One region of the Pseudomonas sp. NUPR-002 genome, then DNA from elsewhere that is predicted to be linked to it. Evidence: riboswitches for the same ligand, from Rfam matches in the RefSeq annotation. Region 1 holds a riboswitch; each other region holds the start of a gene.
The links. A riboswitch is a leader RNA that binds a small molecule or an ion and turns the genes downstream of it on or off. The one in region 1 is predicted to bind cobalamin.
Positions count from the first base shown of each region.

Region 2: another riboswitch for cobalamin. It lies ahead of ACVWSC_RS11050 (TonB-dependent receptor); the one in region 1 lies ahead of cobW (cobalamin biosynthesis protein CobW).
Region 3: another riboswitch for cobalamin. It lies ahead of cobO (cob(I)yrinic acid a,c-diamide adenosyltransferase); the one in region 1 lies ahead of cobW (cobalamin biosynthesis protein CobW).

Region 1 covers NZ_CM150476.1:3,295,668-3,298,909, forward strand. Annotated here, with positions in the region: gene cobN (cobaltochelatase subunit CobN) at 1-462, opposite strand, end outside; gene cobW (cobalamin biosynthesis protein CobW) at 466-1,533, opposite strand; cobalamin riboswitch at 1,629-1,825, opposite strand; gene ACVWSC_RS14945 (2OG-Fe dioxygenase family protein) at 2,164-2,871, shown strand; gene ACVWSC_RS14950 (PLP-dependent aminotransferase family protein) at 2,871-3,242, shown strand, end outside.
Region 2 covers NZ_CM150476.1:2,405,738-2,408,979, forward strand. Annotated here, with positions in the region: gene ACVWSC_RS11050 (TonB-dependent receptor) at 1-1,740, opposite strand, end outside; cobalamin riboswitch at 1,847-2,053, opposite strand; gene ACVWSC_RS11055 (GNAT family N-acetyltransferase) at 2,174-2,731, opposite strand; gene ACVWSC_RS11060 (carboxymuconolactone decarboxylase family protein) at 2,815-3,159, opposite strand.
Region 3 covers NZ_CM150476.1:1,574,255-1,577,496, reverse strand. Annotated here, with positions in the region: gene ACVWSC_RS07330 (cobyrinate a,c-diamide synthase) at 1-674, opposite strand, end outside; gene cobO (cob(I)yrinic acid a,c-diamide adenosyltransferase) at 671-1,282, opposite strand; cobalamin riboswitch at 1,449-1,673, opposite strand; gene ACVWSC_RS07320 (hypothetical protein) at 1,823-2,401, shown strand; gene ACVWSC_RS07315 (O-methyltransferase) at 2,471-3,118, opposite strand; gene ACVWSC_RS07310 (C40 family peptidase) at 3,135-3,242, opposite strand, start outside.

The DNA.
Region 1 (3,242 bases):
ATTGAACAGGTGAAGGGCATTAGCCTTGCCGCCCTGGCGCAAGAAGTGCCAAAGCCGCTCGGTCTGCTCCGCTGGCACCGTGCTCAGGCTGCTGAGCTCCGGGTCCGGGCGATCATCACCCGGTACCAGAATCAGTTGTACGCCACGGGCCGCCAGCTCGAGCAACTGCTCGACGCCATAGCGCCAATAACCGACGCCACCATGCAGCGACACCAGAATGACCTTGGCATGGCGCAGCACCTGGTCGACATAAAGGTCGACCGAGGCATGGTTCTGAACCTGCATCGGGTTGGCCAGACGCAGGCTGGGGAAATCTTCTGGCAACTGTTGGGCGGTTGCCGCCAACAGTGCCAGGTGTGAATCACCGCTGCAGAGAATGACCAGCTCGGCGGGGGTTTGGCCGAGGTCGGCAATACTGTCGTCCGGTACAAAACCACCGGGCTGGGTCCGCAGCAAATGCATGGGTCAGGCGCCCAGGGCAGCGCGCAGGCTCGCTTCCAGCGCAGCGGCATCGAGCTCCTGGCCAATCAGCACCAGGCGCGTGATGCGCGGCTCTTCGCTACGCCAGGCGCGATCGAAGTGTTTATCGAACCGCGTGCCCACGCCTTGAATCAACAAACGCATGGGTTTACCCGGAATCGCGGCAAAGCCTTTGACCCGCAGAATGCCATGCTGCACCACCAGTTGCGTCAGGGCGTCGAGCAGCAGGCTGTCGTCGGCTTCAGGCAGCTCGATGGAGATCGAATCGAAGGCATCGTGGTCATGATCGTCGTGATCGTCACCATCATGGTGGCTGTCGTGGTGGGTACGACGGCCATCAATGTGCGCTTCGGACTCAGCGCCCAGGCCCAGCAACACCTCCAGCGGCAGGCGGCCACTGCTGGCCTCGATGACTTTGACCGCTGGCGGCAGTTCTTCCTCGACTTCGGCGCGCACCTTGGCCAGGTCGTCGGCAGCGATCAGGTCGGCCTTGTTCAGTACAACCAGGTCGGCACTGGCCAACTGGTCGGCAAACAGCTCATGCAGCGGCGACTCGTGGTCCAGGTTAGGGTCGAGTTTGCGCTGCGCATCGACCTGCTCCGGGTAGGCGGCGAAGGTACCGGCGGCCACCGCCGGACTGTCGACAACGGTGATCACTGCGTCAACGGTGCAGGCGTTGCGGATTTCTGGCCACTGGAAGGCCTGTACCAGTGGTTTGGGCAGCGCCAGACCGCTGGTCTCGATAAGGATGTGGTCCAGATCACCGCGCCGCGCCACCAGCTCACGCATCACCGGGAAGAACTCTTCCTGCACGGTGCAGCACAGGCAGCCATTGGCCAGTTCGTAGACACGGCCACTGGCCTCTTCTTCAGTGCAACCGATGCTGCACTGCTTGAGAATTTCGCCATCGATACCCAGCTCACCGAATTCGTTGACGATCACCGCAATGCGGCGCCCCTGCGCGTTGTCGAGCATGTGCCGCAGCAGTGTGGTTTTGCCCGAGCCGAGGAAGCCGGTAACGATCGTGACGGGAAGTTTGGCCAGTGTTTTCATGCGGATGCCCTTGGCAGGATGGCGGGCATGCGCGACGAGAGCCACAGGCTGTATTGCCTGGGCGCGTTCGCCACCGGATCACCCCGCCCGGTTGATGTCGAAAACGGTTCGAGGCAGGTCTCCTGGCTTGCATGCTACTGGCCGTTGGCCAGTTGAACGACGCCTTCCCGCAGCGATGCAGTGGCTGTGTCGAACCGTTCAATGCTTACAGTTGCGGGGGCAGCCGCGGCTTTAACCGCGTTCCCGTCTTAGCTTCGGCCAACGCCGAAGAACCTCGAAGGCGCAAGGCTACGCATGCACGCGAGGCGGGTCAATGCCTGGAGCCTTAATGTCAACGCGACAAACCGCAGCCTGCAGCCTCAAACAAACATGTTTAAAGCAATAGCGTAACTTGTAAGTTATTTCCTGTTTATACACAAACTCACAACCCTACAGACAAACAACTCAGCAACATAGAATTACAAATACCGATTTGATAATTCAAAGAAACGCGACAAGCATGATTACCACCAAGCAACCAGCCACACAAGAAAGGAACTCTTGTATGCCTGAGCATTACCAAAACACCCCAATAAGTGTGATTTTCACATGAGCGCTAACACAGCTCTACGGCATTCGGACAATGCCGTAATGCTTGAACTTTCCATGCAGCTGAAAGCGTATCAGTATGTCAGTTGCCTCCAGTATCCGGCGCTACCCGTTACGCAACTGGGCGGCGAAACCTGTGATGCATTCAATGCCAGCTGGGACAGGTTAGAAGCGGACGCTTATTTAGGTGCGCAACACGGTATCCGCAAGCGCAGAATCTGCAAGTTCGAGTATCTTCAGCGAGAAAGACGCTGGAAGCCCCTCGACGATTGTCGCTTCTACCAATCCGCAACCGACAACCCGCTGCTGGGTGGGCTCGAGCGTATCTATGCGCGCAGCGAGCCGGAATTCACTGGTTCGCCGGTGCTCATGGCCTTGCTGGCCGCCGACCTGACGTTGATGGACTTCACCGTTGGGCCGCACGACTGGCAGGTGACCTGTCACCAGTTCAGAACCCTTTGCGACCCACACAATCAAGGCCAGGCTACACCCGAAGGTCGTCACCGCGACGGGCATGACTTCGTTTTTCAGCACCTGATCAAACGCGAGTCAGTCACAGGAGGTGAAAGCCGAATATACCGCGAACACGCAGAACTTGTATTCAGTGCAACGCTGACCCGTTACATGGAAACAATCGTGTTGAATGATCGCGCACTCTTGCATGAAGTTTCCCCACTGCAAACGTTTAAAGGCGCACAACAGGGTTGGCGTGACATGTTGATTATCGATTTCGACAGGATAAACCACTGATGAAAGGTTCAGCTTCTTTAGCCGCCACCTGCCCCAGCACGTACAACTATATTATCGAACAGTTCAATCAGGCACTTGTCAGGCGCCACACAACACTTTCACTTACCGCCAATGAAAACATACTGTCTGAAACCGCACGAACACTCGGACAAAACCGTCATTACGACCGCTATTTATTCAACGCGGAAACTGCGACGGGACACCATTACGCGGCTGAGTTCAACGGCATGCATGTCGAACATTTTCCCGAGGTCGATGAGCTCAAGGCCCTGGCCACCGAGGCTACACAGTCGATGTTCAACGCCGCGTTCGTGGAGTACCGAGTGCTTTCCGGCGTTCATTGCACGCTGAGCGTGCTGGCCACCCTCACC
Region 2 (3,242 bases), 890 kb from region 1:
TTGCCATTGGTTGGCCAGGGCCAGTTCCAGGGTTGCTTCTATACCGTCGGAGGTCTGTTGTCCGGCTTGTTCCTTCTGGTGGGTCACCGGGTTGTCGACCAAGAGTTTCTTCTTGACGATGTGATAGGCCGCCAGTGTCCACTCACCACGGCCGTCCCAGAACAGCTGCTTGATGCCGAACTCGGTTTGCCTGGCTTCTGTCAGGTCGAAATTTTGCTGGCTGGGGCTGAGAGTCACCAGGTCGCTGACGCCATCTTCACTGGTGGAGTACTGCCCGTACAGCGACAGCTCGTCGGTCATGGCAAACACCAGGCCGGCACGCCAGTTACCACCGCTGAGGCTGCGGTCGCTGCGGCTGTCGTTGACCAGATTGTCACGGTCGATGTGGTTCTGATCACGGCGCACGCCGGTCACCAGCGACCAGCGCTCAGACAGCTGCGTGCGGTTTTCCGCGAACAGGGCGAAGGTGCGGGTAGTGCTCTGGGACTGCGGGCGGGTCGGGCTGGCGCTGTGGAAGTCGCCGGGTGCCGGGTTCCACGGGTCGATAGAATCACCGCCGATGTCGTTGTACGGCGAGTTGCTGTTGATGCCGAAACGAATACGGTTGTACTCGGCGCCCACCACGGTTTTGCTGTTCAGGCCTAACAGGTTGTGGTCGAAGGTAAAGCTCTGGCGGTCGCCGATTTGTTCCTGGTCGTGCTTGATCTCCAGGTAGCTGCCACGTTGCAGTTGCCCCAGGCTGCTGTCCCAGGTGTAGTCCTCGGCGTTGCGCCAGTGTCGGCGGCTTTTCAGGTAGTACAGCTGGTTGCTGGCGCTGATCGAGTCACTCAGGGTCCAGTCGCTGTTCAGGCGAGTCCACTCATCGTGGTAGCGCTGCACGTCGTTCTGTACGTTGTAGTTCTTCTTGCGCAGGCTGTCGCGGTAGTGGCCGTCGATCAGCGGGGTGCCGAAGTAGTTCATCGGCTCGGCGTCGCCACGCTCGTGGGCGAGGGTAAAGCTGAGGCTGTCGCTGGCGTCGAAGCGCAGGGCGGCGCTCATCGCCAGGTTCTTCGAATCGCCGCGATCCACCCAGCCGTTGCTCGCCTGTTGGTTGAGGGTAAGGCGGTAGCTCAGGCGTTCACTCAACGAACCACCACTGTCCAGGCCCAGTTGTTGGCGGTCGTAGGAACCGTAGCCGAGGCGCAGGTGGTTGTGGATCTCGCCCAGAAACGGTTTTTTCGGGATCACGTTGATCACTGCACCGGTGGCGCCTTCACCGTAGAGCACCGACGCCGGGCCGCGGATGATGTCGATTCGTTCGACCATCCAGGGATCGACCGGAAAGGTCTGGGTACCAGCACCGGTGTACATGCGCGAGCCGTCGAACAAGGTCATCACCGAACCGTGGCCTTGAAATCCACGGGCCGAGAACGCGGTGTTGCCGTTGCCTGGCGTTGCCACCGAGGTGATGCCCGGCGAGCGGCTGACGGCGTCTTGCACGGTCTGGTTGTTGCGCCCTTCGATCTGTTCGGCGCTGATACTGCTGGTGCTGGCCGGGGTGTCCATGGCGCTGAGGTTCAGGCGCGAGCCGGCCGGCAATGGCGTGGCCAGGCTGATCGCTTGGTTGTCGCTGGTGCTGGTAATGGCCGTCGATGGCAGGGCCAGGGTGCCGGTTTCTGCGGCGAAGGTCGGCAAGGAGAATGCCAGGCAGGGGGCCAGGGCATTGGCCGCCAGGGTGTGAAGCTTGGAGTTACGGGACATGTCGTTCCACAATCTTTGGAAGGAATGAATCCCGGAGGGAACAACGCATGAAGGAATTGCGCGCGCAGGCGCCCGCAAACCGGCCTGCGCCCGCCCACCGCGGGGTTGCCAAACAAAGCTTCAGGCCGGTCTCCGGGCTTGCGAGGGTCATGAAGGCCTTCACCTTCCCATGCCGGAGCACAGTGGTGTATCGAAGGCTTCGCTCGCTTACCGTTGCGGGGGCAGCGCCGGACTAGTCACTTTGAGTGATGCACCGGCTTCCCGTTTCACCCTGCGCACGGCGGCGCAGGACACCTGAAACTGGCGCGCATCTGAACATTGAAAGCCTTTGCAGTCAATGAGTTGCGCTTAAGTCTGTGGGAGCGGGCTTGCCCCGCGATAGCGATCTACCTGACACCGCAATCGCGGGGCAAGCCCGCTCCTACCGGAATAATCAGCGGCCGCGTTTGCGCGACACCACCGCCTCGATGTTCTTGCGCCCGATCAGCATCGGCTGCTGCGGTTGTTCCAGCCACTTGTACATGATCAGGCAATCCACCAGGCCCAGACGCGCATGCCGGTAGGCGCGCGGCAGGCGCCCGACCACGTCGAAACCGAGCTTTTGCCACAAGCCCACCGCCACCTCGTTACTGGCGACCACCGAGTTGAACTGCATGGCGAGAAAACCCTGCTCACGCGCCAGACGCTGCGAGTGCTCGCACATCAAGCGAGCCACACCGCGGCCGCGCGCAGCCTCGCTGACCATGTAGCCGCAATTGCTCACATGGCTGCCGGGGCCTGCGGCATTGGCCTTGAGAAAGTACGAGCCCAGGAGCTGGTCATCCTCTTCGGCCACCAGCGTATGCAGCGGTGATTCCAGCCACAGCTGACGCGCCTGTTCCTGGCTCATGGCTGGGTCGAAGGCATAGGTTTCGCGGGCCGCGACAATGGCCTGGAAGGTGGGCCAGAAACGTTCGAAGTCGGCGGCGGTCATGGGGCGGATGTGAATCATGGCGGTTCCTGGCAGGGTGAACCGCAAGTCTGAAAGCGTTAATGCCGGCATGCAACTGTTTGTGCATGCCGGCACGGCTGGCGCTACTGCTCGACCTTACCCACGGCATCCAGCGCTCGCGCCGAGTACACCAGTGCGGCGCCGGCATTCATGGCGACGGCGACACCCAGCGCTTCGGCGATTTCCTCACGGCTGGCCCCGTGTTTGACGGCTTGCGCCGAGTGCACCGCAATGCAGCCGTCGCAGCGGGTAGTGACCGCCACCGCCAGCGAGATCAGCTCACGGGTCTTGGCATCCAGGTGGTTGGTTTTGGCCCCGGCGCCGCTGGCGGTAATATAACCGTTGACGGTGTCAGGGGACAGTTGCTTGAGGTCGCCGATACCGGCCATCAACTGCTTACGGTAGGCGTCCCAGTCCATCATGCTCATCGTTTTCACCTTGTGCGGTTGGCAACATGAACAGTGAAGCTAGTTTTTTTCTCTGTGGGGCGCCGTTGGTCGTTGGGCGCAGT
Region 3 (3,242 bases), 1.7 Mb from region 1:
GCGAAGGCCACAGCCGGCGGCAACGACGACTCGCAACTGGCTGCCAGCGCCGCAGCGGCGGCGTCCAGGCGCACATCCAGATCGTTGAGTTCACTGGCCTGCACCAGGCCCAGGTGGCGGCTTGGCAGCTCGATCCCGGTTTCCCGCGACAGGCCACCGTACCAACGCAGCCCTTCGGTCAGGCTGCCTTCAAGCAACTGCGCATGACGCAAGGTACCGACACGGTTGGCCAGCACGCCTGCAAACGGCAAGTCCGGCTGGTAGCGCGCCAGGCCCAGGGCCAGTGCACCGAAGGTCTGGGCCATGGCGGTCCCGTCAATCACCGCAAGCACAGGCACGGCAAAATGCCGGGCCAGGTCAGCGCTCGATGGCGTGCCGTCGAACAAACCCATGACCCCTTCGATCAGAATCAGATCGGCCTCACCTGCTGCCTCCCAGAGCAGCCGACGGCTTTCCTGCTCACCGACCATCCACAGGTCCAGCTGGTACACCGGGGCGCCGCTGGCCCGTTCTAGGATCATCGGGTCCAGAAAGTCCGGGCCGCACTTGAACACCCGCACCTTGCGCCCGAGATTGCGGTGCAACCGCGCCAGAGCGGCGGTCACGGTGGTCTTGCCCTGACCAGAGGCCGGGGCGGCGATCAGCACCGCCGGGCAGTGGCGCGTGTCACTCATAGCTCAACGCCTTTCTGGGCGCGGATGCCTGCCTGAAAGGCGTGCTTGATCATGCCCATCTCGGTGACGGTGTCGGCCAGTTCGATCATTTCGTCTTTGGCGCCACGCCCGGTGACAATCACGTGCTGCATCGGCGGGCGCGCCTGCAGGTCGCTGAGCACCTGCTCCAGGTCGAGGTAGCCGTGTTTGAGGGCGATGTTCAGTTCATCCAGCACCACAAAGGTAATGGCCGGGTCTTGCAGCAGTTGACGCGACACCGCCCAGGCAGCTTCAGCGGCGGCAATATCGCGTTGGCGGTCCTGGGTTTCCCAGGTGAATCCCTCGCCCATCACGTGGTAACGCACCTGCTCTGGAAAGCGCCGGAAGAACAGTTCTTCGCCAGTGCTGTTGCGGCCCTTGATGAACTGCACCACGCCACACTGCATACCGTGGCCCATGGCCCGGGCCAGCATGCCGAAAGCGGAGCTGCTTTTACCTTTGCCATTGCCGCTGAGCACCAGCAGCAAACCGCACTCGTTCGGCGCATTGGCAATACGCTCGTCGATCACCGCCTTCTTGCGCTGCATACGCGCCAGGTGGCGTTCGTCACGCTCATTGGATTCAGTCATCGCAGTCTCCGCATAGCACTATCCGTCAGTTCGCAGCGAGCTTGTCGGCACAGGGCCGTACAGCGTTCGCGGCAAAAAAGACAGTAATAGATGAATGGATAAGGCAGACGGAGAAACGCGCAAGGCTGCGGCATGGGCCGAAGGATACGCGCATCACCCTCCGTGATGCCGTTGGCTGTAACAGGCCGGTCTCCGGGCTTGTGAGCGGGGCCTTGAACACCCAGGGTCGTGCGCCTTCCCGGGGTTCATTACCCAGTGGCCATGCGCGACCTTGACTCACCTACCGTTGCGGGGGCAGCGCCGGACTCGCACGCATTAGCGCAGCCACCGGCTTCCCTGTTTCACCCTGCCAGACCGCAGCCCACAGAGCACCTGAAACAAGTCGCGAAGGTTAGAGGGTTGCACCCGGAGCGTCAATGAAAGGTGCTGCACTGGCCTGGATCAATGGCGTGTTTGTCGGCTTGTGTCACCCTGATATCAGTGATATCAAATAGCCATGATCTGGCTGCACTCAATTACAACGATAAAGGAGAGAACGGCATGCAAGGTCTGATCATCAACAACCCGCGCCTGGAATTCCTGCGCCCGGCGCTGGAGCGCTGGGTTGAATGCATTGACCGACTCAACCAGACCCTGGGCGACAGCGAAGCGCCTTACTGGCACGGCGCTCAAACCAACCTCAGTGTGCTTTGCGCTGCCGCCTGGCAAGCTGAGCTCGTGACCTTGCAACACCACCCGAGTAAAAAGCAGCGCGACGAAGGCGACCGCGAAGGACATTGCGACCTGTACATCGCCAATCGTGAAGAGGCCGCCTACCTGCAAGGCAGCCAGCGCTGGCCGCGTATCGGCCGCCTTGACTTGAGCAACGCCCTGCAGGAAACCGTGTTCGCTGCCCGCCAGGTGGCCGCCCCCAGTCAGCTCAAAGTGGCTGCGCTGTTCGCCAGCCCGTGGAAAGCCGGGCAGCATGCCAGCCCGGAAGAGCTGCAGGACCTGGTTGAAGATCTGCAAAAGCATACGGCTTGCGCCATTGCCTGGTATTTCCCTTATGCCTACCGCAAGCTGCATAACGAGGCGGGGCAGTATTATCCGGGGGTTGCCTTGCTGCTCAAGCAGGCTTGAAATCAGGGCACGATCGCGGGGCAAGCCCGTCCCTACAGGGTAGGAGCGGGCTTGCCCCGCGATTGAGTCTCAACGCTTACGACACAACGTCAAACCGTCCCCAATCGGCAACAGGGAAAGGTCCACCCGCGCATCATCCTTGAGCTGTAGATTCAACGCCTGGATCGCCCGCGTATCGTCACTGTCAGGCTGTTCCTGCAACACCCGCCCGCTCCACAGCGTGTTGTCGAACAGCACCAGCCCACCGCAACGCAGCAAACGCAGCGCCTCTTCCAGATAACCCGGATAATTGGCCTTGTCGGCATCGATGAAGATCAGGTCGTAGCGCTCTGACGGCAGACTCGCCAAGGTCTTCAAGGCAGGCCCCAGGCGCAATTCAATGCGCTGTGCCACCTCCGCCTCACGCCAGTAGCGCCAGGCAATCGCGTTGTAGCTGCCTTCAAGATCACAACACAGCAGTTGCCCCTGCTCCATGGCCTGGGCCATGCACAGCGCGCTGTAGCCGGTGAAGGTACCCACCTCGATGACTCGCTGTGCACCGATCAGGCGTACCAGCAAGGCCAGCAATTGCCCTTGCTCCGGCGCTACCTGCCAGCGCGCCTCGGGCAAGGCCTGGGTTTCCACACGCAAACGCGCCAACAGCGGTGTCTCGCGAACAGACACCGCTTGCAGGTAGTGGTAGAGCGCATCGTCGAGGTATAGCGTTTGTGCCGTCATCGCCTACCTCGCCAGGTCAGGGGTTACGCGCCAGTTGAGGCGGCGCCAGAACGCGCTTGGCGTTGAGGTAGGCTTTGTTCCAGTAGCTGTTGGACAGGTAATCCAGACGCACGGTGCCACCGGC